One region of the Humidesulfovibrio mexicanus genome, then DNA from elsewhere that is predicted to be linked to it. Evidence: riboswitches for the same ligand, from Rfam matches in the RefSeq annotation. Region 1 holds a riboswitch; each other region holds the start of a gene.

Region 1 (7,268 bases):
CACCAGCCAGTCCATCCGCGACTACATCGCGCCCCTGTACCAGCCGCAGAACATGGTGCTGTGCGTGGTGGGCAAGGTCAAGGCCGACGAGGTGATCGCCTGGGCCGAGGAGCGCCTGGGCGGCATGGCCAACACCGCGCCCCTTTCCCCGCCCACGACGCTGGCCCTGGCTCCTTCCTCCGGGCCGCAGGCCAAGGTGCTGCCCGGCGCCTGGAACAAGGTCCATCTGGCCCTGGCCTTCCCCGCGCCGGACTTCCGCTCCGCCAAGATGCCCGGTCTGGACATGCTGGCCCAGATTCTGGGCGGCGACGAGACCTCGCGCCTGTACCGCAAGTTCAAGTACCAGCTGCGTCTGGTGGACTCCATCGACGCCACCTCCTTCAACCTGGAGCGCGGCGGCGTCATCGGGGTCTGGGCCGTGCTCGACGCGGACAAATTGCCCGCCTTCTGGGACGCCCTCGTTTCCGAGCTGGCGGCCTTCGACGCGTCAAGCGTCACGGACGAGGAGCTGGCCAGAGCGCGCGCCAACATCGAGGCCGGGCTTTTCCTGTCCAGGGAGACCATCGGCGGTTTGGCGGGCAAGCTGCTGCACCAGTACGCCTTTGACGGCGGGCAGCAGGCCGAGGCCAACTACCTGACGCAGCTGGCCGCGACAAACCGCGCGCAGCTGGCCGCCCTGCACCGCGAGTTCTTCCGGCCCGCGGAGGCGCGCCTCGCCGTGCTCGCGCCCAAGGGCGCTCCCGTGACGGAAGCCGCCCTGCTCAAGACCCTGAACACGCGCTGGCCCGCGGGCGCGGCGGCGGCCACGGCCAAGGCCAAGGCGCAGGGCGGCGCGGTGCGTCAGGTGTCCCTGCCCGGCGGCGCCACCCTTGTGCTGCAGCCGGACCCCACCCTGCCCTACGCGGCGCTTTCCATGGCCTGGCCCGGCGGCGACGGCCTGCTCCACGCCGATGAGCAAGGCCTGGGCGCGCTCACGGCCTCGCTGCTGGGGCGCGGCACCAAATCCCTTTCCGCCACGCGCTTCGAGGACTTCCTGTCTGACCGCGCGGCGGCGCTCTCGGCCAGCAGCGGCTCGGAGACCTTCAGCCTCTCGGCCAAGTACCCCAGCCGCTTCGAAGCCGACATGCTGGGCCTGCTGCGCGAGGTGCTGACCGCCCCGGCCCTGGCCGGGACCGAACTGGCCCGCGCCCGCGAGGACCAGCTGAACGCCATCAAGCGCGGCGAGGACCAGCCCCTTGGCCTGCTGTTCCGCAAGCTGCCGGGCATCCTGTTCACATCCGCTCCCCACGCCTACCTGCGCCTGGGCGACCCGCAGCAGGTGGCGCGCTTCACCCGCGCCCAGGCGGCCGCCTTCTGGAAACGGCAGTCGGCCCAGCCCTTCGTGCTCTCCGTGTGCGGCCAGTTCGACGAGGCGCAGGTGACGCGCTTCGCCCAGGAGCTGGCCCGCATCCTGATCCCCGATGGCGCGGCCGCGGCCAAGGCCAGGGTCCCGGCCTGGAAGCCCACGCACCGCACCGTGCTGCACCTGCCGGAGCGCAACCAGTCCCATCTGCTGGTGGTGTTCAAGGCCCCTGGCCGCGCGGACCAGGACACCACCGCCAGGCTCTCGCTCCTGCGCGCGGCCCTGGCGGGCCAGAGCGGCCTGCTGTTCCGCGACATGCGCGACAAGCAGGGCCTTGGCTACACGGTGACCGCCTTCCTCTCCCAGTATCGCGAGGCCGGCTTCCTGGCCTTCTACATCGGCACCGACCCGGACAAGCTCGGCCAGGCGGTGGAAGGTTTCCGCAAGGCGGCTGCAGATTTGGCCGCCACCCCCCTGCCCGAGGCCGAACTCTCACGGGCCAGGAACATCCTCTCCGGCGACTACTACCAGGAGCGGCAGGCGCTTCTCGCCCGCAGCCGCGAAGCTGCCGGGGCCATCGTGCAAGGGTTTGACCGCGACGCCGAACTGAAGCTGGTGGAGGCCGCGCAGAAGCTCGGCGCGGAGGACGTGCGCAAGGCCGCGGCGGAAGTGCTCAAGTGGGACGAGGCCATCCTGGTGGAGGTGGCCCCGTAGGGACTGGCCCCGCTTATTCCTTGCCTGCCGGGGCGGGGATGGGCTACATGACCCGATGGCCGGGGCGACTGACGCCACGGCCCGCCCCGGCACACGGAACCAGGAGGAGCGCATGGCGATTTTCAAAGGCGGCAAGCCCAGGCCCGAAGAGGAAGAGAAATCGGACCCGCGCCTGGGCCAGGCCAAGGACGTGTATACCGGCGGCCGCTTCAAGATCGTCACCCTGGACGCCATCCCGGCGCGCGAGGTGCTGGGCACCTTCGGGCTCATCGTCAGCCGGAGCTACAATTGCGACAACGCCTTCTACGGCCTCATCGCCCAGGCGCTGGAGGTCAACGCCGACGCCATCCTCGGCTACAGGGAAAGCGTTGCCTTCCACCCCGAGGGCGCGCGCTACTACTCCTGCTACGGCACGGCAGTACGCCTGAAGCCGGTGAAATAGCGCGAAACGCAAAACGACGTGAAGGCCCGGAACTCCCAAGCGGATTCCGGGCCTTTTTCGCGGGTCGCGCCCCGGTCCGGACATCTGGACTTTTGCTCCTGGTCCGGGCACAGCAGAACAATGCTGGAAATCGCCGTCTTTCTCTGCGGAGCCGTAGTCATGGTGCTGGAACTCGCGGGCTCGCGCGTGCTGGCGCCCTTTCTGGGAACCTCCATCGTGGTCTGGACCAGCCTCATCGGGGTGGTGCTGGGCGCGCTCAGCCTGGGGTACTGGTGGGGCGGCCGCATCGCCGACCGCAGACCCGAACCAAGACTCCTCTCGCGCCTCATCCTGCTGGCGGCCCTGGCCACCCTGCTCATCGCAGGCTCCAAGGGGCTGCTCCTGCCCTTTTTGCAGCGCAAGGCCGGACTCTCCGCCGCAAGCCTGGCCGGAGCCACGGCGCTTTTCGCCCCGGCGGCAATTCTGCTGGGAATGGTTTCGCCCTTCGCCGTGCGCCTGCGCATGAAGGACGCCGACGCCTCCGGCCGCACGGCTGGCACCCTGTACGCCCTGTCCACGGTGGGCAGCATCGCCGGCACCTTCGCGGCGGGCTTCTGGCTCACCGCCGCCATCGGCACCACCAATCTGGTGCTCTGCATGGCCGGGGTGCTGGTGCTGGCGTCCTTCTGCATCCACCGGGGAGACCTGCCCGCAAAGCTCGCCACCGCGGCGCTCATCGGCCTGACGGCCCTGGGACTCTCAATCTACGACCGCCAGCTCCGCGCGGCGGACATCCACGACCTGGACACGCCCTACCAGCGGGTGCTTGTGTACAACGCGCGCAACAACCGCACCGGCGCGCTGCTCAAGATGCTCTCCACAGGGCCGGAGGGCAGCCAGTCGGCCATGGACCTTTCCGATCCCACCCTGCTGGCCCTGCCCTACACCCAGTACTACCGCCTGGCCACGCACTTCCGGCCGGACCTGCGCCGCGTGCTCATGCTGGGCGGGGGCGCGTGCTCCTTCCCCAAGTATGCGCTGAGCCGCCCGGAGGAGTTCGGCGGCGGCCCGCGCATGGACGTAGTGGAGATCGACCCCGGCGTGACGGACATCGCGCGGCGGCACTTCGGCCTCGCGGAGCTGCCCGGCCTTGCCCTGCGCCACGGCGACGCCCGGCGCTTCCTGAACCACGACGCCGCGCCGGGAAGCTATCAGGTTGCGCTGGTGGACGTGTTCACCAGCCACCTCTCCGTGCCCTTCCACCTGGCCACGCGGGAAACCGCCCAGGCGCTCTCCCGCGCCCTGGACGACCACGGCGTGGTGCTGGTGAACTGCATCAGCGCGGCCGAGGGCGGCAAAAGCCGCTTCTACCGCGCCCTGCTCGCCACCTACCGCTCCGTGTTCCCGCGCGTGGAGAGCTTCCTGCTGGAGCCGGAGGATCCGTCCTCGCCCCAGAACATCATCCTGGCGGCCTTCAAGGACGGCGAGGAGCCGCTCTTGCACAGCGACAATGCCGACTACGCGGCCATGCTGGCCACGCGCTACCTGCCGCCAGCCCCTCTGCCCGGCGATCCCCCCGTGCTCACCGACGACTTCGCGCCCGTGGACCACTACCTGCTTGACCTTTAGGCGGACGCAAGCGTCCAGGCCTAGGCGCTCTCGCTCACCCCGGCCTGGGTGAAGGAGGCCATGCCGTTGTAGATGGCCGCTGCCGAACGCAGCAGGAACATGGCCACGGCCGCTCCCGTGCCCTCGCCCAGGCGCATCCCCAAGTCGAGCAGAGGCTTCTGCCCCAATTTTTCCGCTGCCAGCTTGTGTCCGGGCTCGGCCGAGGCGTGGGCCAACGCCAGGTAGTCGGTGACGGCGGGCGCCAGCTTCCAGGCGGCAACGCAGGCGGCGGTGGAGATGAAGCCATCCACGCACACGAACTGCCTGTTCTTGGCCCCGCCCAGAATCAGCCCGGCCAGGCAGGCTATTTCCAGACCTCCCAGGGCGGCGAGGATTCCCAGCGCATCCCCCTTGGCCACCACGGCCGCGTTGGCCGCCAGGCCACGCCGCACCACCTCGGCCTTGCGGCGCACGCCCTCCTGGTCCAGGCCGGTGCCGGGTCCGGTCATGGCCTCCGGCTCCAGGCCCAGATAGGCGCAGTAGAGGGCCGTGGACGGCGTGGTGTTGCCGATGCCCATGTCCCCGGTGCCCAGCACGCGCACGCCCTCGGCATAGGCGATGTCCGCCAGGTTCACGCCCAGGAGCAGCGCGCCCAGGCACTGCTCTTCGCTCATGGCCGGCCCCTTGGCCAGGTTGGCCGTGCCCTGGGCCACCTTGCCGGACACCAGCCGGGGATGCTCGTCGAAGTCAGGGCCCAGACAGCCCGCGTCCACCACGAACAGTTGCGCTCCGGCCTCGCGGGCAAGCACATTTATCCCAGCGCCGCCATTCAGAAAATTGAGCACCATCTGCCGCGTGACTTCTTGCGGAAAGAGGCTCACGCCCTCCTCCACCACGCCATGATCGCCCGCCACGGTGTACACGCGGCAAGGGTCGGCCTTGGGCGCGCCGCCGCCCTGCGCCAGGCACAGGCGCAGGGCCAGCTCCTCCAGGCGGCCCAGGCTGCCGCGCGGCTTGGTGAGGTTGTCCAGATGGGCCTGGGCGGCCTGAGCCAGGGTGCGGTCCACCGGCGTTATGGCGGACAGGACGGATTCGAAACGCTGACGCATGGGGGGGCTCCTTTGCTTGCTGTGGGCGAAAAAAAGGTTCCGGCAGGCACATGACAAGCCCGCCGAAACCCTTTGCCATCGGATTCCTGCACTGGTTCGCCGCTGCGGACAGGTCTTCCGACTTCCGGATCAGCCCGGCGGGGACGGCCTTCCCAGGGGATTGCTCCCCCAGTGGCCCGGCGCGCGCGCCATACGTCCCCCCGGTCCCCGGTTACGGCGACGGGATCGCCACGGATTCGCACCGTGTTCCGGGATGTCCGCCCGGTTCACTGCTGCTAGCCCATGGCGGAGCGTTTTTCAAGCCTCGCCGGGCTTCCCCATCGGCACGGCGATTGCTACAGTGCGGGCGTGAAGCACCCTCTCGCCATACTGCACGCCAATTGCCAGGGAGAGCCCCTGGCCCGCGCCCTGCTCGCCAGCCCGGAATTTCGCCGCGCCTACGCCCCACGGGTGTTCCTCAACTACACGCGGGAAGAACTCCCGCAATCCGCCCTGAACGCCTGCGGGCTCTTCCTTTACCAGCACCTCGGCCCCCAGTGGGGCGGCCTCGCCTCGGACGCGCTGCTGCGCCGCCTGCCGTCGGGCTGCCCCAGCCTGTGCATCCCCAACATGTTCTTCCGGGGGCCCTGGCCGCTGTGGTCCGGCGCGCCGGGCTTCGACTTCCGCGACACGTATCTGGATCGACTGCTGGACATGGACCTGCCCGCCCAGGACATCCTGCGCGTGTACCTCGGCCCCGGACTGGCGAGGCACTTCGACCTGGACGCCCTCCTGGCCGAGACCGTGGCCATGGAACGGGAACGCCAGGCGCGCACGCCGGTCCCCTACCTGGACCACGTGCTGGAGCATTTCCGCAAGCGGCCCCTGTTCCTCACCGTGAACCATCCCTCGTCCGAACTCATCATCCTGGCGGCCCAAGGCATCCTGCGCGAGCTGGGGCTGGCCCCGGCCGAGGAACGCGAGCTGTCGGCCTTCACCACCGGGTACGAGGACTTCTTCCTGCCCATCCACCCGCAGGCGGCGGCCCATTACGGCCTGGCCTACGGCGGGGCCGAGGCGCGCTACCCGGTGTACGGGCGCGAGCGCTCCTTCACCGAGTACGCTGCGGCCTACGTGGCGTGCAGACAGGCCGGCGTGGACGACTTCATCGGCTTTTTGAAGGCGGCGTAAGCAATGGACGGACGCGAACGCAGCATCGCCTGGGTGGGCGGCATGTACTTCATGGAGGACATGCGCGACCAGGGCTTCCGGCCCGTGGCCCTACCGCTCACAGGCCCGGCCGTGCTCGGCTTTGAGGACATCGTCCAGAGGCTCGGCTTTGCGCCGGATGCCGTGGTCTACACCGACCGCAGCCTGCCGCCGCCCCTGGTGGGCCTGGAACGCTTCCCCTGCCTCACCGCCTTCTACTGCATCGATTCGCACATCCACAGCTGGTACCCGCTCTACGCCAGGAGCTTCGACCTCTGCGCCGTGAGCCTGCGCGACCACGTGGACGCCTTCGCCCGCGCCCTTGGGCAGGACCGCGTGGCCTGGCTGCCGCCCTTTGCCGCCCGGCACCACCGGCCGCGCCAGGCGGACACGGAATTCGACCTGCTCTTCGTGGGCACGGTGGACCCGGAAACAACGCCGCTGCGCTGCGACTTCCTCTCGCGCCTGGGCAGGCTGGCGCCAGGGCTGGCCGTGCGCCAGGGCAGCTTTCCGGAGCTCATGCCCCGCGCCCGCGTGGTGCTGAACATCGCCGAACGCGGGGATCTGAACTTCCGGGTGTTCGAGGCGCTGGCCTGCGGCGCGTGCCTGCTGACCCCGGAACTGGAGCATGGCCAGAACGAGCTGTTCACGCCGGGGGAGCATTTCGCCACCTACAGGGCGGACGATGCCGAGGACTGCGCGGCCAAGGCCCGCGAGCTGCTGGATGACCCGCAGCGCTGCGAGGCGCTGGCCCAGGCGGGCCTGCGCGCCGTGGACACCGCCCACAGGCCGCGGCACCGCGCCCGGGCTTTGGCCGCCCTGCTCCGCCAAGGACTTGACGCCGGACTCGCGGAGCGCCGCCTCGCAACCCCGGACCTGGCCCTGC
Region 2 (7,268 bases), on a different contig from region 1:
CTACGCCGGATTTTCGCAGCAGGGCCAGGCTTGCCCAGGCGGCGTCCGCCGAGGCCGCGACGCCGGTAACGCGCTCGTAAAGCCGAGCCGGGGCCTTGATGTCCATGCCCACCCAGTGCGCCAGGGGCAACACGCGGGCCATGGCCTGCGTGGCCATGCCGCTGGTGTGCAGTCCCACCGCGTAGCCCATGTCGCGCACCTGGGCCATGGCGTCGGCCAGGCCCGGCTGGAGCAGCGGCTCCCCGCCGGAGAAGACCACAGCTTCCAGCAGGCCGCGTCGTGTATCAAGCCACTGCGCAACGGAGTCCCAGGTGCGGTCGCCGGGGCCGAAGGGGCGCAGGGCCGCGTTGTGGCAGTACGGGCAGTTCCAGGCGCAGCCCTGGCAGAACACCACAGCCGAAAGCCTGTCCGGCCAGTCGATGGTGCTCAAGGGCAGGAGGCCGCCAACGTTCAAGGCCGCCTCCCCGTTCGGGTTCCGGCTCATTCCGCAGCCAGGGGCAGCGGTTCGCGGAAGCACACCCGCTCGTCATACTCGCCCTTCTTGCCGATGTTGAAGGCCGAGCGGGGCCGGTAGTAGCCCATGACGCGGGTCCAGATTTCGCAGGGCTGCTCGCGGCCCTCCGCGGAGCATGTGGGGCAGGTTTTGCGCTCCCCGTCGAGGTAGCCGTGGGTGGGGCACACGGAGAAGGTGGGCGTTACCGTGATGTAGGGCAGCGCGAAGCGGGAGAGCGACCGGCGCACGAGCTCCATGCAGGCCGCTGCGCTCGAAACCCGTTCGCCCATGTACAGGTGCAGCACCGTGCCGCCGGTGTATTTGCGCTGGAGCTGCTCCTGCCGCGTGAGGGCCTCGAAGGGGTCGTCCGTGAAGCCAACCGGCAGTTGCGAGGAATTGGTGTAGTAGGGCTGTTCCGGGGTGCCCGCCTGGAGGATGTTCGGGAAGCGCTTGCGGTCTTCCTTGGCGAAACGGTAGGTGGTGCCCTCGGCCGGGGTGGCCTCCAGGTTGTACAGGTGCCCGGTCTCCTCCTGGTAGCCGGTGATGCGCGCGCGCAGGTGGTCCAGGAAGCGCACGGCCAGGGCGTAGCCCGCCTCGGTGGTGATGTCCTCGGCCCCGGCGGTGAAGTTGCGGATCATCTCGTTGATGCCGTTCACCCCGATGGTGGAGAAGTGGTTGCGCAGGGTGCCCAGGTAGCGCTTGGTGTAGGGGAAAAGTCCCGCGTCCATGCGGCGCTCTATCTCCTTGCGCTTTATTTCCAGGCTGGTGCGCGAGATGTCGAGCAGGGCGTCCAGGCGGGCGTACAGGTCGCGTTCGCTGCCGCGCGACAGGTAGCCCAGGCGTGCGCAGTTGATGGTGACGACGCCGAGCGAGCCGGTCTGCTCCGCGCTGCCGAAGAGCCCGTTGCCGCGCTTGAGCAGTTCGCGCAGGTCGAGCTGCAGGCGGCAGCACATGGAGCGCACCATGTTGGGCGTAAGGTCGGAGTTCACGAAGTTCTGGAAGTACGGCAGGCCGTACTTGGCGGTCATCTCAAAGAGCAGGTCCACATTGGGCCCGTCCCAGGGAAAGTCCTTGGTGATGTTGTACGTCGGGATGGGGAAGGTGAACACGCGGCCCTTGGCGTCGCCCTCGGTCATCACCTCGATGTAGGCGCGGTTTATCATGTCCATTTCCGGCTGGAGCTCGCCGTAGGTGAAGGGCATCTCCTCGCCGCCGATGACCGGGCGCTGCTCCTTCAGGTCGTCCGGGCAGGTCCAGTCGAAGGTGAGGTTGGTGAAGGGGGTCTGCGTGCCCCAGCGCGAGGGCACGTTGAGGTTGTAGATGAGTTCCTGGATGCACTGGCGGACATCTTCATAGGCCAGCGCGTCCTTGCGCAGAAAGGGGGCCATGTAGGTGTCGAACGAGCTGAAGGCCTGCGCTCCCGCCCATTCGTTCTGCAGGGTGCCAAGGAAGTTCACTATCTGCCCCACGGCGCTGGTGAGGTGCTTGGGCGGCTTGGCCTCCACCTTGCCCGGCACGCCGTTCAGGCCTTCGGTCAAAAGTGTGCGCAGCGACCAGCCCGCGCAGTAGCCGGCCAGCATGTCCAGGTCGTGGATGTGCAGGTCGCCCTCGCGGTGCGCTTGGCCTACTTCCCTCGGGTAGACGTGGTTCAGCCAGTAGTTGGCCGTCACCTTGCCGGAGACGTTCAGGATCAGCCCGCCCAGAGAATAGCCCTGGTTGGCGTTGGCGTTCACCCGCCAATCCAGCCGGTCCAGGTATTCGTTGACGCTGGCGGCCACGTCCACCACGGTCTTTCTGTCGTGGCGCAGCTTGGCGCGCTGTTCACGGTACACGCTGTAGGCGCGCATGGTCTTGAAGTGGTTGGCGGAAATAAGCGCCTGCTCCACCGCGTCCTGAATGTTCTCAATGTCCGGCACGCGTCCGGAAAAGCGGTGGGAGAGCACCTTCACCACCTGCGCGGTGATGAGCCTCGCCTCGTCGTCGTCGAATTCGCCCGTGGCCGCCCCGGCGCGGCGGATGGCCGAGCGGATTTTGGTGGCGTCGAAGGCGATGGTTTCGCCGTTGCGCTTGCGCACCTGGACGGGGGGAGCGATGGGCCGCAGAGGGGTGAGCACCGGTGCTGGCTGCGAGGAGATGGGATCGGACGGGGTGTCTGCGGCGTGAAGCATCTGCTTCCTCCATGTCGTCTGTGGTGTCTTTGAAGCGGCGGGGGGACCGGCAGGGAGTGGGGCGAAGCCCCGTACCCGTGTGCCGCATCGCCCTCCCGCGAGGCTGTTGCGTCAGTTCGTCCGCGTTGTTGCAGCGGGCGTGAGCGGGCAGGTCTTCGGACTTGCGGGCGTTTGGGGCGGTGGCCGCCGTTTTCGTCCGCCGACTTCCCGGCTTGCCGCCAGTGTCATGCCATCCGTTCCGGATGGGGGGACGCGTACCCGTTTACCGCTGCGGGGCAGTTCCGGACTTGCACCGGATTCCCTTTTCACCCGGACCAGGTCCAGGCACCAGCTCACCAACGCTTATGGGCGTCCGGAAGCGTGAAGTCAAGCTGCTTATTGTGCTGTAACCTGTTGATTTTTAATGCTGTTGTTCCCGACCGGAGGGGTGGGGGATTGCGCCAACGGCCATGAATTACTGGCAGAACTTCCGCTGGTGAGAGCTTGTAGATTTTCAAGAAAAATTCTTGAAAATGGTCCGGACTGCCGCCGCAGGCAGACGTGCGGGCGCGGCCGCTCCCCGGGCGAAGCTGCGCCGATCCTGGTCTCCGGGGCTTTGCAGCTCGTGCTGGGGGCAGGCGTCCCGCCCTTGCCCCCAGGATTCTGGAAACGCCAGCGCGCGCCGCGCCTATTTCGGCCCGATGCGCTCCACGCCGCCCATGTAGGGGCGCAGGGCCTCTGGCAGCAGAACGCTCCCATCGGCCTGCTGGCCGTTTTCCAGCACGGCCACAAGGGTGCGGCCAACGGCCAAGCCGGAGCCGTTCAGGGTGTGCAGGAACTCGCTCTTCTTCGCGCCCTTGGCCTTGAAGCGGATGTTCGCCCGCCGGGCCTGGAAGTCCAGGAAATTGGAGCAGGAGGAGATTTCGCGGTATTTGTCCTGTCCGGGCAGCCAGACCTCGATGTCGTAGGTCTTGCAGGAGGAGAAGCCCAGGTCGCCGCCGCAAAGCTGGATGACGCGGTAGTGCAGGCCCAGGCGCTGCAGCACCATCTCCGCGTGCCCGGTGAGCCGCTCCAGTTCCTCGAAGGATGTGTCCGGATGCGCGAAGCGCACAAGCTCCACCTTGTGAAACTGGTGCTGGCGGATGAGGCCCTTGGTGTCCTTGCCGTAGCTCCCGGCCTCGCTGCGGAAGCAGGGGGTGAGCGCGCAATAGCCCAGGGGCAGCTGGTCCTCCTCCAGCACTTCGCCCGCGTGCAGGTTGGTCACCGGCACCTCGGCCGTGGGGATGAGGTAGTAGTCCTGGCCCTGGATCTTGAAGAGGTCCTCCTCGAACTTGGGCAACTGGCCCGTGCCGGTCATGGAGGCCTTGTTCACGATGTATGGAGGAATGACCTCGGTGTAGCCGTTTTCGGCAGCGCAATCGAGCATGAACGCGCCCAGGGCCCGCTCAAGCCGGGCCGCCCAGCCGAAGCTGACGCAGAAACGCGAGCCCGTGAGCTTGCCCGCGCGCTCGAAGTCCAACCCGCCCAACGCCTGGCCCAGCTCCCAATGCTCCTTGGGCGCGAAGGCGAACTCCGGCTTGGCCCCCCAGTGGCGCAGCACCGGGTTGTCGTTCTCGGTGCAGCCGTCCGGTGTGGATTCGTGCGGAATGTTTGGCACTTTCAAGAGCCAGTCGCGTTCCTGAGCCTCAATGACGGCAAGCTCCGCGTCCAGTTCCTTGACCCGCTCGCCCATGGCGGACATGCGGGCCATGAGTTCGGTCGCGTCCTGCCCTGCGCGCTTGAGCTTGGCCACTTCGGCGGAGCCGGAGTTGCGCTCGGCCTTGAGGGCCTCGGCCTCGCGGATCAGGGCGATGCGGGCCTCGTCCAGCCGGGCGAATTCGGCCACGTCCGGCTCGGTTTTGCAGCGCCTTGCCAGGCCCTGGGACACGGCGTCGAGGTTTTTCTGCACGAATTTCAGGTCAAGCATGGTCTTCTCCTTGAAAGTGGGGCGCGGGCCCTGCCGATGGGCGCCGACGCATTTGGCTGTGTACCCAAAGCCGGGCCGGGAATAAAGGGGGAAAATGCGCGCCTAGGGGGTGATGCCGTCCTTGATGTTCCTGCGGCGCACGGCCAAAAGCGTCCACACGGCCAGGGCGATGGCGATGGGGCCGAGATCCTGCAGCCAGAGAAAGAGCGCGGTGAGCGGCGCGCCCAGCCCCAGCAGCCACAACTGGCGTTTCTTGCGGGGCGTCATGGGCAAGGCCAGCCAGGCGCTTTCCAATCCGATGAAGGTTTCGATGCGCGGGGCCAGACGCTTTGCCCCGGTGTGCTCCATGGGCGGCAGGGGCAGGGGCAGGCAGGCTGCGGCAACGCCAGCCAGGGAGAGCACCACCAGCGGCCAGCTGTGGAAGAGCAGGCCCGGCGGCAGCAGCGCGGCGGCAAGGTTCTGGGCCAGCCAGTTCCAAGGCTCGCGGCGTGTGAGCCGCAGCCGTCGCCAGAGGTTTTGCGCGCGCTGGCGCAAGGGGGTGTCGCCGCTGTCCATGCGCTTCAATTGCCACGCCGGACGCGGTCCTGTAAACAGATGTCGGCGATACGGAGGAAAGGATCATGAAGAAGGGCTCACATGCGGACATGCTGGAGCAGGAGGATGCCCTGCGCCTGGAACGGCTTGCCTCCGAGGCCGGGCGACTGGTGGCCGGGCATGGCTGGATGCTGGCCACGGCGGAATCGTGCACGGGCGGCCTGCTCGCCAGCACGGTGACCAACCTGCCCGGCAGCTCCGGCTGGTTCCATGGCGGCGTGGTGGCCTATTCCAACGCTCTCAAAAGCGGGCTGCTGGGGGTGGACCCGGCGCTCATCTTGGCGCACGGGGCCGTGAGCGAGCCCGTGGTGCTGGCCATGGCGCAGGGCGCGCTGGCCCTGCCCGGAATGCCCGAGGGCCGTGGCTGCGCCGTGGCCGTGTCCGGCATCGCCGGACCTTCTGGCGGCACGCGGGAAAAGCCCGTGGGCACGGTGTGGGTGGCCTGGGCTTGGCCGTGCGGCCGCCGGGCGGAGTGTTTCCTGTTTCGTGGCGCGCGGGCTTCCGTAAAGTCCCAAAGCGTGGCCGGGGCCCTGTTCGGCATGATGACTTTTGTCCGGTAGGCGGCCATGTCCGGAAGGAACATCCGCTGTTTTGTGGCCCTGCCCTTGCCAGAAACGTGGATGCGCGGTCTGGACGCGCTGAGCGGGGCGCTTTCGCGGCGGCTGGCTTCGCGCGTGTCCTGGACGCGGCCGGGCAACTGGCATGTGACCCTGCGGTTTTTGGGCGAGGTGGAGCAGGGGCGCGTGGACGCCGTCCGGCAGGCCTTGCGCGCGGTGCGCTTCGCGCCATTCGGAGCGAGGCTTGGGCCAGGCGGCAGTGGCGTTGGCGGCCGCGGCGCGCCGCGCGTGCTGTGGCTGGGGCTGGCGGAGGGTGGCGGTCCCTGTGCGGAATTGGCCCGGAGCGTGGAGGCTGCGCTGGAGCCTTTGGGGTTTGCCCCGGAGGCGCGCGCATTCCGTCCGCACGTGACCCTGGGTCGGGTGCGGCGGGCGGAGCCGGGGGAAGACTGGGGAAACGCGGAAGGCGAGATCGCCGTGGCTCTTTCGGGCGCGCTGTCCGCGCCGGGGCGTGTGGAAGAGATGGCGCTTTTGAGCAGCGTACTTGGACCCGGCGGGCCCAAGTACGCCGTCCTGGAAGTGTATCCGGCCCGCGACCACGGCGGGGGTCCGGATGGGGGACAGGCCTAGGCCATGTAGTCCCCGCGGTTGAACTTGATGCGTTCCGTCACCGTCATGGCCTCGATCTCCGAGACCAGGCCCTGCAGGACGGGGTGCTTTTCGGCCAGGTCGGGGTTGTCGCCCCGGATCTGCCGCACGGCCCCGTCGATGTCGTCGAGCACGCCGTAAGCCTGCTTGAGGCTGGACGAACCGTCCGTGCTCCCAAGGCTTTGCGCGTACTGGTCCCACTTGTCGAGCACGCTGTCCACCTTGTCCATGATCGCATTCTCCGCCTGGGTTACCGGGGCAGTGGCCTCGACCTCCTGAACCCCGATAAGGGCGCTTAGGGTGCCAAGTCCGCCCGGAGGGGGCAGGGGTGCGGTGCTGGAAGAGGACTGCGCGCCGGGCTTGGAGACCTCCTGGTTCAGGATGTCGCCGAAGGCGGCGCCGGATTGAGCTGCTCTGCCCGTCTGGGTGGTCTGGTCCAGGCGGACGCTCTCCAACTGGTCAGGAAGGATCTTCATGGCTGCTCCTCATCCGTGGTTTGCCAGGATTGTGCAGAGACCATGCCAAGGTCTGCGTATAAGAATGCATTTTGATTCCGGCATATTGTGCATCCAGTGGGGAGGAAAAACTTTCCGCCGGGCCTGCGGCGGCAGGGGGATGGGCCCCATGGCGTCTGGCTACCCCATGATGCGGGCCTTGTCCATGCGCGCGAAGCTTCTGCCCCGGCACAACACATATCGACGCGATTTTTCCTTGCGTTAGCGAAGCTGGGTGATTATTTTCACATTGTCTTCGCATCCCCCCTGCGCAAACGGGGGGCAATTGGTGTTTCAAACGACAAGGGAGGGTGTTATGGCCCAGATCAAGAAGATACTCTGCGCGGTGGACTTTTCCGAGTACAGTCCCTC
Region 3 (7,268 bases), on a different contig from region 1:
CAGCACCCGGCCCGTGTGCGCGGCAGCCGCCTGGTAGCTGGTTATGCCCGGCGTCACTTGCACGGGAATCTCCGCCAGCAGGCCGTTCAGGGTGCGCAGCAGGTAGCCGAAGGTGCTGTAGGTAAGGGGGTCGCCCAGGGTCAGGAAGGCGGCGCTTTTGCCCTGGGCCAGGATGTCCGCCACGGCGCGCGCGTTGTCGCGCCAGGCTTGGTCCAGCACGGCCTGGTCGCGGGTCATGGGGAAGTCCAGGCGCAGGATCTGCGCGCCCTGGCGCAGGTGCGGCCGGGCGATGGACAGCGCCAGCGAGGCCTCGTTCTTGGTGGATGCCGCGGCCAGCACGACATCGACGTTCTGCAATATCTTGACGGCCTTGAGCGTGATGAGGTCCGGGTCGCCGGGGCCGACGCCGATGCCGTGCAAGGTTCCGTAACGGGTCATTTGGTGTCCTTTGCGCCCGGTTTGCGGGCGATTTCTGGATGCAGCAGCCGGGCGAGCTCCTCCACGGCGTCCACGTTGCGCGGGCCGGGCCGCGAATACTTCATTTCGTCCACGAACCAGGCCCGACCGCTTTTGGTCGCAGGGAGGCCGCGCAGCCTCGGGCGATCGGCCAGCGGCAGGGGGGCCGGGTTCATGGGGCCGCGCTGGATGACGTACGCCTCCGGGGCCAGGCGGATGACCTCCTCCTCGCTCAGGTGCGCGAAGCGCTCCGGCGTCTGCACGCAGTTGATGCCGCCCGCCCGGCGGATGATTTCCGTCACCAGGCTTTTTTGCCCCACGCTGAACATGTTGGGCGAGCGCACCTCGAAGAACGTGCGGGGTCGGCCGCTGGTGCGGGCCACTTGCGCGTCCACGGCGTCCAGCCGGGCCTGCAGGCCCAGCACCATGGCCTCGGCCCTGTCGTCCGCCCCGGTGAGGGTTCCCACCCGGCGGATGACGCTCATGAGCTCCGCGAAGCTCCCCGCGCGGAACACGGCCACGCTCACGCCGTGGCGCATAAGGGCGTCCACCGGGATGGAGGCCTCCTTGCGCCCGGCCATCTGGAGCACCAGGTCGGGCTTCTGGGCCAGCACGGCCTCGATGTTGGGGCGCATGTGCGTGCCGATGACCGGCAGCTTGGCGATGCGCGCCGGGGTTGTGTCGGCGTTGGTGCGCGCCACGATGGCCTCCGCCCGGCCCAGGCCGTCCAGGATCTCGTTGAAGGCCCCGTAAAGGGCGATGACGCGCACGGCCGGGCGCGGCAGCACGATCTCCCGGCCGGTGTCGTCGGTGACGCGCACCCCGGCCAGGGCCGGGCGGGCCGTGCACAGGGCCGCGCTAAGGACGGCCAGGGCCAGCGCCAGGAACCATGTGCGCCTGGGGCGCGCCGGTGACGGGGTGCGGGGCCACGCGGATGTCGGTCTCATAGATGTCCTTCAGGTTCGCTTCGGTGAAGACTTCGGCCGTGGGGCCGTCGAGCGCCACCCGCCCGCCCTTGAGGAAGATCAGCCGGGGGCAGTACAGGGCGGCCAGGTTCAGGTCGTGGGCCGCGGCCAGCACCGTGCCGCCAGCCCTGTGCTGTGCGGCCAGCAGGTCGAAGGCCTCCACGCGCCGGGCCAAATCCAGGGCGCTGGTGGGCTCGTCCAAAAGCAGCAGGCGGCGGCCCTGGCACAGGGCGCGGGCCAACAGCACGCGCTGGCGCTCCCCGCCGGAAAGCCCGCAGGCCTCGCGCGGGGCCAGCTCCTGGCAGCGGGCCTCGGAAAGCGCCGCGTCCACGGCGGCTTCGTCCTCCGGCCCGCAGCCGCCGAAAAATCCGGCATGGGCGTAGCGGCCCATGCGCACCAGCTCCCGTACGGTGAAGCCCTGCGGCACCTGCACGCTTTGCGGCACGCAGGAGGCCAGGCGCGCCCGCTCCCGCGCGGAGATCCGCGCCAGGTCTCGGCCGTCCAGCTCAACCCGGCCGTCCAGGGGCGTCAGCACCCCGGCCAGCGTCAGCAGCAGCGTGGTCTTGCCCGAGCCGTTGGGGCCGAGCAGGGCCGCGAACTCGCCCGCCGCAAGGCGCAGGTCCACCCCGTGCAGCACCGCGCGGCCGCCGTAGCCGGAGCGCAAGCCCGAAGCGCGGATCATGCGCCGCCCCCGCCCCTGGCCATGAGACCCCTGCGGGCCAGCAGCAGGCAGAAGAACGGTCCGCCCACAAGGGCCGTCACCACGCCCACGGGCAGTTCGGCTCCGCCGGGCAGCACGCTGCGCGCCGCCACGTCGGACCAGATGAGCAGAAGCGCGCCCAGCAGGGCCGAGGCGGGCAGGAGCCGCGCGTGCCCGGCCCCCAGGAACAGCCGCGCCAGGTGCGGCACCACCAGCCCCACGAAGCCGATGACCCCGCTGACCGCCACGGCCGCGCCGGAGAGCAGGCTTGCGCCCAGAAGCAGCCACAGGCGCGAGCGCCCGGCGTCCAGGCCCAGCATCCGCGCCTGGGTTTCGCCCAGGGCCAGCAGGTCCAGCTCGCGCGCGCGCCAGAACACCAGTCCCGCGCCAAGCAGCATGTACGGCCAGGCCAGCTCCGCGTGCTCGAAGCCCCGGCCCTGGAAACTGCCCATGACCCAGAACACGATGCTGGCCACGGACTCCTCGTCCAGGCTTTTCAAGAGCGAAATAAGGGCGGAGAGGAAGGTGGACACCACTATGCCCGCCAGGACCACGGTTTCCCGCCGCAGGCCGGAGAGCGGCCCGCCTCCGGCGCGCGCCAGCAACAGCACCAGGGCCAGCGCGCCGAGCGCTCCGGCCAGGGCGCAGGCGGGCAGGGCCATGGCCTGGCCCGTTTGCGCGGCCTGCCCGGCCAGCCCGCCCAGGATGGCCGCAGAGGCGCCGAACGCCGCGCCGCCGGAGACGCCCAGGGTGAAGGAGTCGGCCAGGGGGTTGCGCAGCACGCCCTGGAAGGCCGCGCCCGCCACGGCCAGGGCCGCGCCGGTGAGGCCCGCCAGGAGCACCCGCGCCAGGCGGATGTCCACCACCACCAAGGCCAGGTCCGGGGCCACGGGCGCGCCAAGGGGGATCCCGGCCGCTTGGGCCAGGGCGCGCAGTGCGTCCTGGGCCGTGGTGGGATAGCTGCCCACGGCGCAGGCCAGGACCATTGTGGCGGCAAGTCCCGCCGCCAGCGCGACGGGCAGGGCGAGCGCCCGGACGGCGGCCCGGACGACAGGTCGGTCCGGGGCGCGCAGTGCGGCGGAGCGAAAGTCCCGCCGCACTGGCCCTGTGGCCCCGGTTTCGTGTTCGCCCTGCCCGGTCATGCTAGTGGTCCAGTTCCTTCACGGCGTCCTTCAGGTGCTCGATCCACAGCCTGGCCACGGCCGGACGGCTGCCCAGGCCCGTGAGCTCGGCCTTTGGCGCGAAGCCCTTGGCCTTGAGGATGCTGACCCAGGAGTCCTCCTCGCTGCCGGCCATGTCGTTGTGGGCGTGGTCGCCGGCCACGCTCATCAGCGGCAGCAGGTGCACGGTGCGCGCGCCCATGCGCTTGAGGGCCGGGATGATGTCCTCCAGGCTGGGGCTGCTTTCCACCGTGGCCACGAACACGCCGGGATCCTTCTTCCACAGTTCCAGCTGCAGGGCGGAGTAAGCCGCGTTGGCCGGATGCTCGGTGCCGTGGCCCATGAGCACGACGGCTTCGCCGCGCCCGCGTTTGGGCAGGCTTTTCAACACGGCCTGGGCGGCCAGGGCGATGTCCTCGGGCGTGGAGAGCAGCGGGCGGCCCACGCTGATTGTGCCCATGGACTTGGGCATTCCCTCGAAGGCCTTGGCCGTGGCGCTGATGTCGGTGAACTCGCGGCCGGGGATGGAATGCAGGGACTGCACGGCGACCTCGGTGAAGCCCTCCGCGGCCATGTCGGCCAGGGCCTGGGCCGGGGAGCGCTTCTGCACGCCTTCGCCGGCGATCTTGTCGCGGATGATCTTGGAGGAATAGGCTAGGCGCACGGGCACGCCGGGGAAGGCCGCCTTGGCCTGCCGCGTCAGTTCGTCGATGGATGCGGCGGCTTCGGGCACGCTGGTGCCGAAGGCCACCAGCAGAATGCCGCGCTTGGCCTCCGGAGCCTTGCCGTGCTCTCCGGCGAAGGCGGGCGCGGAAAGGCAGAGGCACAGCAGGGCCGCGGCGAACAGGGACCAATGGAAACGGACTGCGCGTGAACGCATGGGAACCTCCAAAAGCGGAGGGCGGAGTTGGGGGACGCAAAAAAAGCCCCCGTTCCGCGCAACAATAGGCGGAAGGGAGGCTCCGTTTTCATCCCCTTGCGTGTCCCGTCGGACAAAAGCCCTCGTTGCCGACGAGAAGCCATGACACGTGTCCGGCAGGTCTTCCGGCTCACCCCATCGGCCCCGGCCTTCCCGGAAGCATTCTTCCAGTGGCGCGCTTGGGGGCTGACTATTCGCGGGGCTCACGGCGGCGGGTCCGCTCCCGGTTCGCACGGGATTCCCTTTTCACCCCGCGTTGGCGGGGCACCGGACGCAAGGGCGATAGTATGCGGCGGCTTTCGCTGTCAAGCCTGGGCAGGGGGGGCGGCGGGCGCGGCCAGTTCGGCGAGCAGCTTCTCGATGTCCAGCACCAGCGCGTCGCTTTCGCCCATCATGCCGAAGCCCAAAATGGGCAGGGTGTAAATGTCCTGTACGGGCACGGTGAAGCCGGTGACCACCACCTGCTGCTGGCGCAGCACCTCGTCCACCAGCAGCGCGGCCGAAAGCTCGCCCATGCGTACGGTAATGATGAGGCCGCGGTCGATGTCCGGGCAGGCGTCGTCCAGGTCCAGGTGGCGGCACAGGCGCAGCAGGTGGAATATCTGCCCGCGCACGCTCACGGTCTCGCCGCCGTCGGGCAGGGACACCAGGTCGCCTGCGCGCGGGGCGTAGATCTCCAGCACGTCGCGCGAGGGCACGATGAGGGTCTCCGGGCCAACGCGGCACACCAGCGCGTCCACGATGCCCTCGTTCACCGAGCGCGACAGCGGGATGGAGAGCAGGAAGCGCGAGCCGCCTCCGGTGAGGTTCTCGATGGAGATGTCGCCGCCGAGCTGCGCGCGCACGGCGTTGGCCACGGCGTCCATGCCCACGCCCCGTCCGGAGACGTCGGTGACCTTCTCGGCGGTGCTGAAGCCCGAGGCCAGGATGAACTGGACGATTTCCTGCTCGGAGTATTCGTGGCCTTCCTCCACCAGGCCGCGCTCCCGGGCCTTGTTCAGAATCTTCTCCGCATTGAGGCCCCGGCCGTCGTCCGTGACCTCCACATAGGCGGTGTCGCCCTTGCGGTAGGCTGTCAGACGCACGCTGCCGGTCTCGTCCTTGCCTTTTTCCGCGCGCTCCTCCGGGCCTTCCAGGCCGTGGTCCAGGGCGTTTCGCAAGAGGTGCACCAAGGGTTCGTTCAGGCTTTCCACGATGGTCTTGTCCAGGGCCAGCTCGTCGCCGCTGATGACGAAGCGCACCTTTTTGCCCATCTTTTGCGACAGGCTCTGCACCAGGCGGTTCATGGGCAGGAATATCTGCTTCAGGGGCACCAGGCGGATGGCGTCCACCTGGTTCTGCAGGCCGGTGATCACCGTGTCCAGCTCCGCCAGGGTGGAGGCGGACAGGGTGGCCCCTCGCGTGCCGGACTGCGAAAGCACGGCGAAGGTCACCATGAGCTTGCCCACCAGCTCGATCAGGCTGTCCAGACGCTCGGTAGGCACGCGGATGCTGGTGATGCCCTGCTTGCTGGCGGCCAGGGCCTGTTTGGCGTGGTCGTCGGCGGCGTCTGGCGCGGCGGCGTCGGCATGGGGTGCGTCGGCATGGGGCGCGTCGGGCTGGACTTCAAGGGTTTGGGCCGCCGCGGGCATGGCCTCGGCCACGGGTTGCGGCGCAGCGGGCCTGGGCGCCTCCAGCACGCCCGCCAGGGCGTAGAGGAATTTCTTGTTGGCCTCGCACAGGCGCAAGAGCGCCGTGACCACGTTCTCGTCCACAGGGGTGATGCCGTCGGCCAGCATGTCCAGGAGCGAGATGATCTGGGCCGAGCCGAACTTGACGTGCGTGAGCCCAAGATCCTCCAGCACGGGGGCCACGTCGTTGCCGGTGGGGCGGCCCTCCTCAAGCTTGAGGATGCGCTCCTCCAGCGGGGCGATGCACTGGCGGATGACATCCCTCATTGTCCGGCCTCCTGCTGCGGGGCGGGCATGGGCTCCTGCGGGAACAGGGCGTCGAACTCCCAGGCGTAGAAATTCTCCCTGGCCGCGCCGGAAAGCCCGCGCACGCGCAGCGTCCACATGCCGGTCAGGCCGGAGAGGTCCTCCCATACGGAGGAGCCGAAGCTTGTGACGCCGGAGAGGTCCAGGGTCACCGGGGCGGTCTGCGGCAGGGCAAGAACCGCGGCGACCAGCTGGTCGGCCTGGGCCTTGCCGTGCACGCGGGCAGCGGTGAGGCGCAGCACCGGGCCCTCGGGGCCGTCCTCGCGGGCCACGCAGTCGGCGCTGGCCGCCGCCTTGCCCTGCTGCGCCCCGCCGGAAGCCTGCACGAGCATCTCGCACACGGCGTCGATCTCCGCCTGGTCCGGCGCGCCCAGGTCGCGTATCTGCTCAATGGCTGCGAACACGGAGTTCACCCCGTAGGAGGCCAGCGAGATGTTGTCCGCGCTGTGGGGCAAGGTCCCGGCCTGGAGCTTCTTGAGGAAGCTCTCCACCTTGTGGGTGAGCTGGCTGGCGGCCTCGAAGCCGGGCATGAACCCGGTGACGCCCTTGATGGTGTGCAGGGGCCGGGCCAGAATCTCGATGCCCTGGGCCACCTCGTCCGAGCCGAAGAGCTCCAGCCCTTCCAGAACCTGGGGATAATACTTGTCCGCCACCTCGGCGAAGAATTCCTCGGAGAGCGCGTCGCCCACGTCGTTTTTCCGCCCTAGTCGGTTATGAAGCCGAGCTTCTTGAGTTCCTCGAAGAGCTTGTCCTTGCGCACGGGCTTGACGATGTAGCCCGAGGCCTCGCCATCGTGGAAGGAGCGGATCACGGTCTTGGGGTCGTCCAGGGCCGTGGTCATCAGCGCGCGGACAGCCGGGCGGATTTTCTGCTCCTGCTCCATGGCGCGTATCTGCCGCAGGGCCTCCAGCCCGTCCATCTCCGGCATCATGATGTCCATGAGCAGCAGGTCGTAGGGTCGGCCCTCCTGGTGGGCCAGCTTGAAGGCCTCCACGGCCTCCAGCCCGTTGACCACCACGTCCACCTCGAACAGGGTGTTCAGGAAGACCGAAAGCACCTTCCGGCCCAGGAATTCGTCTTCCGCGACCAATG
Region 4 (7,268 bases), on a different contig from region 1:
GCAGAAGCCGGAGAGCCGCTCGCCGAAGTGCTCCACCATGTCGTTGCGCTCGGGCTCGCCGTGCACCAGCACGTCCAGGCCCAGCCCTTCCTGCCGGGCCACAACGTCGCGAATGGCCTCGCGCATGGCCTCCTCATAGGCCTGGAGGGGAAGCTCGCCGCGCTTGAATCTGGCGCGCGCCTGGCGCAGTTCTCTGGTTTGCGGGAAGGAGCCGATGGTGGTGGTGGGCAAAAGCGGCAGGCCCAGCCGTTGCCTCTGGAGCGCGGCCCGCTCGGGATACGGCAGGGCGCGGAAGAGCATCTCCGGCGTGGCCGCGGCCATGCGCCGCCGCACCTCCGGGTCTTGCAGGCGCGGACTTGCCGCGCGCCCGGCCTGGGCCCGTGCGTTCTCGGCCAGCCAATCCGCGCAGGACGCCTTGCCGCTGTGTTCCAGCCCGGCGGCGCAATCCGCCAGTCTGCGCAACTCCTCGCACTTCTGCAAGGCGAAGGCCATCCAGCCCCGCAGCTCCGGGTCGAGCAAGGTCTCGTCGCCCAGGTCCAGGGGACAATGCAGCAGCGAACACGAAGGCGCGACCAGGACGCGCTCCACACCCAGGCGCTCCACCGCGCGGGAGAGCAGGGCCAGGGCCTTGCGCGCGTCCACCCGCCACACGTTGCGGCCGTCCACCACGCCAAGGGACAGGCTGGTTCCGGGGGCGAGGTGGGCGAACACGCCGTCCAGCTGCTCCGGCGCGCGCACCAGGTCCAGGTGCAGGGCGTCCAGCTCAAGGCCGGAAACCACATCCACATTCTGGGCCATGGAGCCGAAGCAGGTGGTGAGCATGAACCGGGCCGGCCTGGCCGCCCTGGCCAGGGTTTCGATGGCCGTGCGGAAGCGCCGGGGCAGGGCCTGGGGCAAGTCCAGCGCCAGCACGGGCTCGTCCAGCTGTATCCACTCTGCCGCGCCGCGTTTGGGGTCGGCCAGGGCCTGGACAAGTTCGACATAGGCTTGGGTGAGTTCGGGCAGAAGCTCAAAGCGGTCAAAGTCCGGGCCGACGGACTTGGCCAAGTGCAGGAAGGTGCAGGGGCCGGGCAGAACCACCTTGGCCCGCAGGCCCGCATCGTGCGCCTCGGCCAACTGCTCCAGCAGGCCGGAGGCGTCGGGCCGGAAGACCTGGCCGCGCTCCAGCTCCGGCACAAGGTAGTGGTAGTTGGTGTCGAACCACTTGGTCATCTCCAGTGCGGCCACGCCCTCGCCGCCGCGCGCCATGCGGAAAAAGGCGTCGAGGTCGTCCGGCATGGGCGGCTGCCCGTCCTGGCGGAAGCGCTGCGGCGCGACGCCAAGGCGCACGGTCATATCCAACATGTGGTCGTAGAGGGAGAAATCGCCCACGGGCACGATGTCGACGCCCGCCTGAACCTGTGCGGTCCAGTGGCGCAGGCGCAGGCTTCTGGCGGTCTCAAGCAGGGCGGCGCGGCTCGATGTGCCTGCCCAGAACGCCTCCAGCGCGGTTTTGAGTTCACGGGCCCTGCCCATGCGGGGAAAGCCCAGGGTGTGCGTCAGCATGAAGCTACCTCCGGTGGTCGCGGTTGTGCCAGGACCGGGGGACAAGGACGCAGAAACCGCATGGGGGTGCGGGAGGACGCGCCGGGAGACCCGGCGTCGTGGGGGGCTTGAAAGCCCGTGCCTCTCTGGCCCAGTCGCGGGGCCTGCGGCTTTGTCCTGCTTCGAGGCGTCTTCTGGCTTCCGGGCGGGGGCACGTTCCCCCTGCCGTGGTGGCCGCATCCTTCCCAGGTCCTTGGACCCAGTGGGCACAGCCGGCATGTTTCCCGGTCACAGCAGCGCGTCTGCGACGGATTTGCACCGTCTTCCGTTTCTCGAAGGGCGTCTGGCGATTTTCGAGCAGATTGCTGGCTATCCCGGAGCGCGGCGCACTGTCAAGACGCCGGTCGGGGTCAGTCGCCCGCGCCGGAAGGCCGGGGCAGCCCCCAGCCGCGCTTGTAGGCCAGCAAGCGCAAGCCCAGCCCGGAGGCGAAGACGCCAACCAGAGCGGCGGGCGTCAACAGCCGCAAGGCGTTCAAACCGAACACCGCCGCGCCCACCAGCAGGGCCACGCTGCCGTAGAAGCCGCCGCGCAGCACCTCGGGCACTTCGTTCACCAGCAGGTCGCGCAGAATGCCGCCGCCAACCGCGGTAAGCAGGGCCAGGGCCAAAACGCCGAAAAAGGGCGCGTCCGCCTCCACCCCGGCCAGGGCCCCGGAAAGGGCGAAGGCCGAAAGGCCCACGGCGTCGCTGACCACGAAGCCGGTGCGGCGCTCCAGCCGGGGCAGGCGGTGCAGCCGCAGAGCCAGGGCCAGCAGCGCCACGCCGCCCGCCACAAGAAACGGCTCGGCCTGGCGCACCAGGGCCACGGGCTGTCCCAGGAGCACATCGCGCATGGCCCCGCCGCCGCTGGCGGTAAGCAGGGAAAGGATGAACACGCCCATGAGGTCGAGCTTCTTGCGCACCCCGGCCAAAAAGCCGGACAGGGCGAAGGCCGCGCCGCCCGCCAGGGACGCGGCTCGCAGGGCCGGAGTCAGGATGTCGATGTCCACGGCCCGGCTCCTCCTTCCGGAAGCGGGGGCTCCCGGCCCCGCGCTCTTGCGCTACTTTTTGGCGGAAGCCTTCTTCCCTGTTTTTTTCGCAGAGGCCTTGGAACCCGTTTTCTTTTTTTCGGAGCTTTTCCCCGACGCTTTGGCCTTCTTCACGGACTTCGTTTTCTTGGCGGACGCACCCTTCTTTTTGGAAACCTTCGGCTCGTCGTCGCCGTCGGCTCCGCGCAGGGCGGCCTTGGCCTTCTTGCCCTTGCGCTTGGGGGCGATTTGCGGCTCCGGCTCGTCGTCCATGTCTTCCTCGTCGGTCTCCGGGGCCTTCTTGAGGGCGATCATGCCCTGCATGGCCGTGAGGTTGCGCGGAAAGATGCCCAACGAACGCAGAAACAGGGTCTGGGCCTCCTGGTTCTGGCCCTTGGCCAGCAAGGCCCAGCCCATGCCGCCCAAAGCCGCGGCGTAGGGCGTTTCCGGGTGATAGGTGCGCAGCCAGTCGAAGGACTGCAGGGCCTTGTCGTACTGGTGCTGGTGGTAGGCGCTCCAGCCCAGCTTGTCCATGAGGTGGCTCCACTTGTCCCAGGACGCCCCGGTAAGGGGCGCGCGCGGCAGCAGCCTGTCGAAGCAATTCTCGGCCAGGGCCCAGTCTCCCTGCAGGTAGGCCGTGGCCCCAAGGCCGAAGAGCGCTTCCAGGCCGCCGGGACCGCCCGCCAGAATGCGCTCGAACCCGGAACGGGCCGCGGGCAGATTCAAGGCGTACAGCTGGCTCCAGCTCAGGTCCATGGCCAGGGCCCCAAGTTCGGCATGGCGGGAAAGCAGGTCCGAAAGCTCCTGCTCATCCAAAAAGGCGGGATCGAGATTCAACCCGGCCAGGAGCTCTTCCCTGGCCTGCTCGTGCTCGCCCTGGGCCACCAGGGCGAAGGCCAGACCATAGCGCGGCCCGGCAAGCCCCTTGTCCAGGGCCACCGCGCGGCGGAAATCGCGCACGGCATCGGCCACGCGGCCTTCGTTGAGCGCGGCGAAGCCGCTGGCGCTCATGCGGTCCAGGCGCTCGTGGCGGGACTTGGGGGCCTGCTGCTGGGCGGCCACGGCCTCGCGGTCGCGGCCCTGGCGGGTGAGCAGCAGCACCAGGGCGCGCCAGTTCAGCGAATTGGTGGGATCCAGGCGCACGGCGTCGCGCAGATGGGGCTCGGCCATGTCCAAATGCCCACGCGAAAGCAGCGACAAACCGTCGCCCAGATGGGCATCGGCGTCGTCCTTGTTCACGGTGATGAGCGTCTGGAACAGCGCATGGGCCTTGTCCTCCTGCCCGGCCCAGAAGCTGGCCCAGGCCAGCGCGCGGCGTCCGGGGCGGCTATTGGGATTCTGGCGCAGGTATTCCTCAAGGTAGGGCGCTGCGGTGGTGGGGTACAGCTTGCGCGCGTAGGCCTCGCCCATCTCCAGGAACAGGTCCAGGTACTCCGGCCGCGAGCGCATGAGCTCCAGCACCTCTGGCGTGGCGGCGAAGTCCGGGCTGAGGAATATGGCTTCGGCCAAACGCTTGCTGGCCTGCTCCGCCCTGCCCTGCCGGGCCAGGGTGATGCCCATGCCGTAGGCGGCTGCGGGCAGCGTGGGATTCTGCCGACGCGCCTCGGCGAAGGCGGACAGGGCGTCGTCGTACTGCCCCAGGCGCAGCCGCGCCCAGCCCAGGCCGTTCCAGCCCGTGGTGGAGCGCTTCTCCTGGGTCACCAGGCGGAAGTATTCGGCGGCCGCGGCGTCGAACTGGGCGCGGTCGTAGAGGATGCGCGCGGCGGCCAGGCGGCTGTCCACATAGTCGGGCCGGGCGGAAAGAGCGGCGCGAAAGGCGTCGAGCGCCTTCTGGGAGTCGCCCTGGGCGAGTTCAAGGTGTCCCAGGGTGTTCAGGGCCAGGGCGTTCCTCGGCTCCGCGGCCAGCACGCGGCCCAACAGTTCCCGTGCCTGGTCCGCACGCCCGCGGGCCAGGGCGGTGGCCGCCAGCCCCACCTGCGCGCCCGTACCGCCGCCCACGGCCTTGCCCGCGCCGTGGCGGGGCGAGGCGGCGTCGGAAAAGGACTCCCAGGCGCGGTCCAGGTGTCCCAGGCGCAGGAAGCTCCAGCCCATGCCCAGCAGGCAGGCCTCGTCGCCGGGGTCCACATCGTCCAGGTAGGCGGAAAGCTTCTCCAGCGCGGCCATGTACTCGGCCTTGTGGAAGAAGGCCAAGCCCCAGTCCTTGAGCACCGGGCGCAGCACGGGATCGGCCATGACGGCGCGTTCAAGCGGGGCCGCCATGTTCGGGTCGGCGCACACCAGGCCCCGCAACGGCGCACGGGCCTCCTCGCGACGTCCCTGGGCAAGCAGCGTGCGCGCCTGGCCCAGCAACGCCTCGGAACGGTAGTGCCTGCCGCCGGTCAGCCCGGCATACAGGGCCAAGGCCGCCTCGGCCTCGCCCGCAGACTCGTGCAGGCGCGCGGCTTTGAGCCTGGCCAAATCATCGCGCGGCGCATCGCCGGGAAACGTCGAACTGCTGCGCTGCACCTCGGCCCAGGCGGCCAGGGCTCCCGCACGGTCGGAAAGCTGTGCGCGGGCGTCGCCCAGGGCCAGCAACAACTCCTTGGGCGAGCCCAGCACATCGGGACCGGGCGCGGCGGCCTCCAAAAAGGCGCGGGCCTCGCGCGGCTGGCCCCGGCCCAGGGCGATGAGCCCCAGGGCCAGCCGCGCGTCCGCCGGAACGCTCTCGCGCAGCATGTCCGGATAGGCTGGTGCGGTGCGGCTCTTGTCCAGGGCCTCGTTCAGGGCGTCCACGGCGCTCGTGGTCTCCCCGCGCGCGTAGAGCGCCCACCCCGCGCCCAGCGCGCCCACGCTGCCAAGGGCGGCATCGGCGCGAATGCGGCCGAACTGCTCCTCGGCCTCGGGCAGCAGGTTCATGCGCAGCAGGGCGAAGCCCAACACCGCGCGCGCGTGGGCGGACTCGCCGCCCTGGGACTCGAAAGACGCGGAAGGCGCGAGGGACTCCGGGGCGTTCGTCTCGCCGACGGGCGACTGCTCGGGCAGGGCGGCGCGCAGCACCTTCGCCGCCTCGGCGTAGCGGCCCTGGCGGTAGAGGTCCAGCCCCTCCACATAGGGCGACCCCGCCCAGGCCGGGACAGGCGCGGCCACAAACGCCGCGGCGGTCGCGACAAAAAGCAGGACAGGGACGATGGCGGCGAATACGGCGGACACGCGGGCGCGCATGAAGGCTCCTTGACAAGGGGGACTCGCCCGCGTTGCAGGGCGGCCAGGGCGCGACTATGCCCCAAGGCGAAGGCTTTCGTCCACCCTCTTGCGCCGCCGGGAAGGGGCTATTCCGGGTGTTTGGGTTCGGCCCCGCCGGAAGGGGCTGCCGGGCCGGAAGGTCCGAAGGGCTCGGCATCGCGCCGGACGCCCCCGCGCGACAAGGACTCCTCAAGGCTTTTGTTCAGCCGTGCCAGGGCTTGGCGCGAGGCCTCCCAGGCCTCGTTGAAGGACTGCTTCAAGGCCGCGCGCGGCGATTTCCCCGGGCGTTCGGCGTCTTGCGGCGCGGCGCCCGCGCCGTCCTGGCCCAACCGGTCGGCGCGGCGCCCGGCCTCGTCCATGGACTGCCGCAAGGCGCGAAGGTCCTCGGCAAGGCGGGCCCGCTCCTCGGCCGACTCGCGCTCCATGCGCTCCACACGGGCGCGCAGTTCGGCCAGTTCGGCATCGCGCGCGGAAGCGCCCTGCCCGGAGCAGGCGGCCAGCAGCGGCAAGGCCCACAGGGCGCACCAAACGGCGGGGCGGCGCATGGCTACAGCTTGGACAGGTCCAGGTCGCGGCGAAAATCGCCGGGAACTTCCTTCACCAAGGCCTGCCCGGCGATGGCCCTGCTGCCGTCGAAGGCCAGCGTGGGCCCGCCGTGGAGCTGCCAGCCGTTGTTCAGGGCCTCGCTTACGCGGATGCTGAAGAAGGAGTCGTCCGGGCCGGTAAGATAGCGGTACAGCTTCATGCGGACCTCGCTCAGGGGGTTTTCTTGCGCACGGGCGCGCGCGCCACGATCTTGTCGTAGTACACCTGCTCGGCCTCCAAAAAGACCGGTCTGCGGCGGCTTTCGTTGAGCTTCGTCACCAGCAGGTTCAGGCGCTGCATCTGGCGGTAGCGCTGGGCCTCGTCGTCCATGGCGGAGAGCAATTCCAGCGCGGTGTTGATCTCGCGCTCGGCCTCCAACTCCGGGGGCAGGCAGCCCGCGTTTTTGAGCACCCGCCAGGCCATCTTGAGCTCCGGCGGCACGTGGGCGTCGTCGTCCAGGTCCAGTGTCTTTCCACGACCGGGCAGGTCGTCGAACGCGCCCTGTTCCTGCGCCGCGCGAATGCGTTCCTCGGCGATCTGTTCGATGAAGGCCAGCGACAGGCTCATGGATTGATGGTGCTTCGGCCGTGGCGGAAAGTCAACCGTCGGCCGGGGCGCGTTTTTCCCTCTCCCGCCCCCTTTACAGCGGCGCAGGCGTGATTATGTGAAAGGTGTAAGGGGCGATGCGCCCCAGGCGATATGACAATCTAAACAGGAGGGAGGCGAAACCGGTGTGCAAAGCAAAAAACATCTGGCGGATTGAGCCGCCCCTCGCACAAAACGAATAGTGCGCCGCAACAAAAAGCTTCGAGGTCCAGACCATAACGGACCGGAGCCCGCCGGGTGAACCGGCAGCGGCGCACAACTCAT

The links. Region 1 has a riboswitch for cobalamin ahead of cobT (nicotinate-nucleotide--dimethylbenzimidazole phosphoribosyltransferase). Riboswitches for the same ligand answer to the same signal wherever they lie in the genome.
Region 2: another riboswitch for cobalamin. It lies ahead of CHB73_RS02955 (ribonucleoside triphosphate reductase); the one in region 1 lies ahead of cobT (nicotinate-nucleotide--dimethylbenzimidazole phosphoribosyltransferase).
Region 3: another riboswitch for cobalamin. It lies ahead of CHB73_RS11620 (sirohydrochlorin cobaltochelatase); the one in region 1 lies ahead of cobT (nicotinate-nucleotide--dimethylbenzimidazole phosphoribosyltransferase).
Region 4: another riboswitch for cobalamin. It lies ahead of metE (5-methyltetrahydropteroyltriglutamate--homocysteine S-methyltransferase); the one in region 1 lies ahead of cobT (nicotinate-nucleotide--dimethylbenzimidazole phosphoribosyltransferase).

The regions. Positions count from the first base shown of each region.
Region 1 covers NZ_FZOC01000004.1:62,593-69,860, forward strand. Annotated here, with positions in the region: gene CHB73_RS09215 (M16 family metallopeptidase) at 1-2,056, shown strand, start outside; gene CHB73_RS09220 (hypothetical protein) at 2,169-2,498, shown strand; gene CHB73_RS09225 (fused MFS/spermidine synthase) at 2,619-4,106, shown strand; gene cobT (nicotinate-nucleotide--dimethylbenzimidazole phosphoribosyltransferase) at 4,127-5,194, opposite strand; cobalamin riboswitch at 5,307-5,444, opposite strand; gene CHB73_RS09235 (WcbI family polysaccharide biosynthesis putative acetyltransferase) at 5,543-6,364, shown strand; gene CHB73_RS09240 (glycosyltransferase family protein) at 6,368-7,268, shown strand, end outside.
Region 2 covers NZ_FZOC01000001.1:620,159-627,426, reverse strand. Annotated here, with positions in the region: gene CHB73_RS02960 (anaerobic ribonucleoside-triphosphate reductase activating protein) at 1-454, opposite strand, end outside; gene CHB73_RS02955 (ribonucleoside triphosphate reductase) at 481-2,661, opposite strand; cobalamin riboswitch at 2,791-3,008, opposite strand; gene serS (serine--tRNA ligase) at 3,329-4,606, opposite strand; gene CHB73_RS02945 (hypothetical protein) at 4,709-5,161, opposite strand; gene CHB73_RS02940 (CinA family protein) at 5,227-5,760, shown strand; gene thpR (RNA 2',3'-cyclic phosphodiesterase) at 5,767-6,384, shown strand; gene CHB73_RS02930 (hypothetical protein) at 6,381-6,878, opposite strand; gene CHB73_RS02925 (universal stress protein) at 7,213-7,268, shown strand, end outside.
Region 3 covers NZ_FZOC01000005.1:64,259-71,526, forward strand. Annotated here, with positions in the region: gene cobI (precorrin-2 C(20)-methyltransferase) at 1-438, opposite strand, end outside; gene CHB73_RS11605 (ABC transporter substrate-binding protein) at 435-1,403, opposite strand; gene CHB73_RS11610 (ABC transporter ATP-binding protein) at 1,315-2,103, opposite strand; gene CHB73_RS11615 (FecCD family ABC transporter permease) at 2,100-3,263, opposite strand; gene CHB73_RS11620 (sirohydrochlorin cobaltochelatase) at 3,265-4,161, opposite strand; cobalamin riboswitch at 4,299-4,487, opposite strand; gene CHB73_RS11625 (chemotaxis protein CheA) at 4,506-6,137, opposite strand; gene CHB73_RS11630 (Hpt domain-containing protein) at 6,134-6,865, opposite strand; gene CHB73_RS11635 (response regulator) at 6,880-7,268, opposite strand, start outside.
Region 4 covers NZ_FZOC01000006.1:73,563-80,830, forward strand. Annotated here, with positions in the region: gene metE (5-methyltetrahydropteroyltriglutamate--homocysteine S-methyltransferase) at 1-1,545, opposite strand, end outside; cobalamin riboswitch at 1,714-1,851, opposite strand; gene CHB73_RS12625 (trimeric intracellular cation channel family protein) at 1,935-2,573, opposite strand; gene CHB73_RS12630 (tetratricopeptide repeat protein) at 2,625-5,792, opposite strand; gene CHB73_RS12635 (hypothetical protein) at 5,900-6,358, opposite strand; gene CHB73_RS12640 (DUF1737 domain-containing protein) at 6,361-6,558, opposite strand; gene CHB73_RS12645 (DnaJ family domain-containing protein) at 6,570-6,965, opposite strand.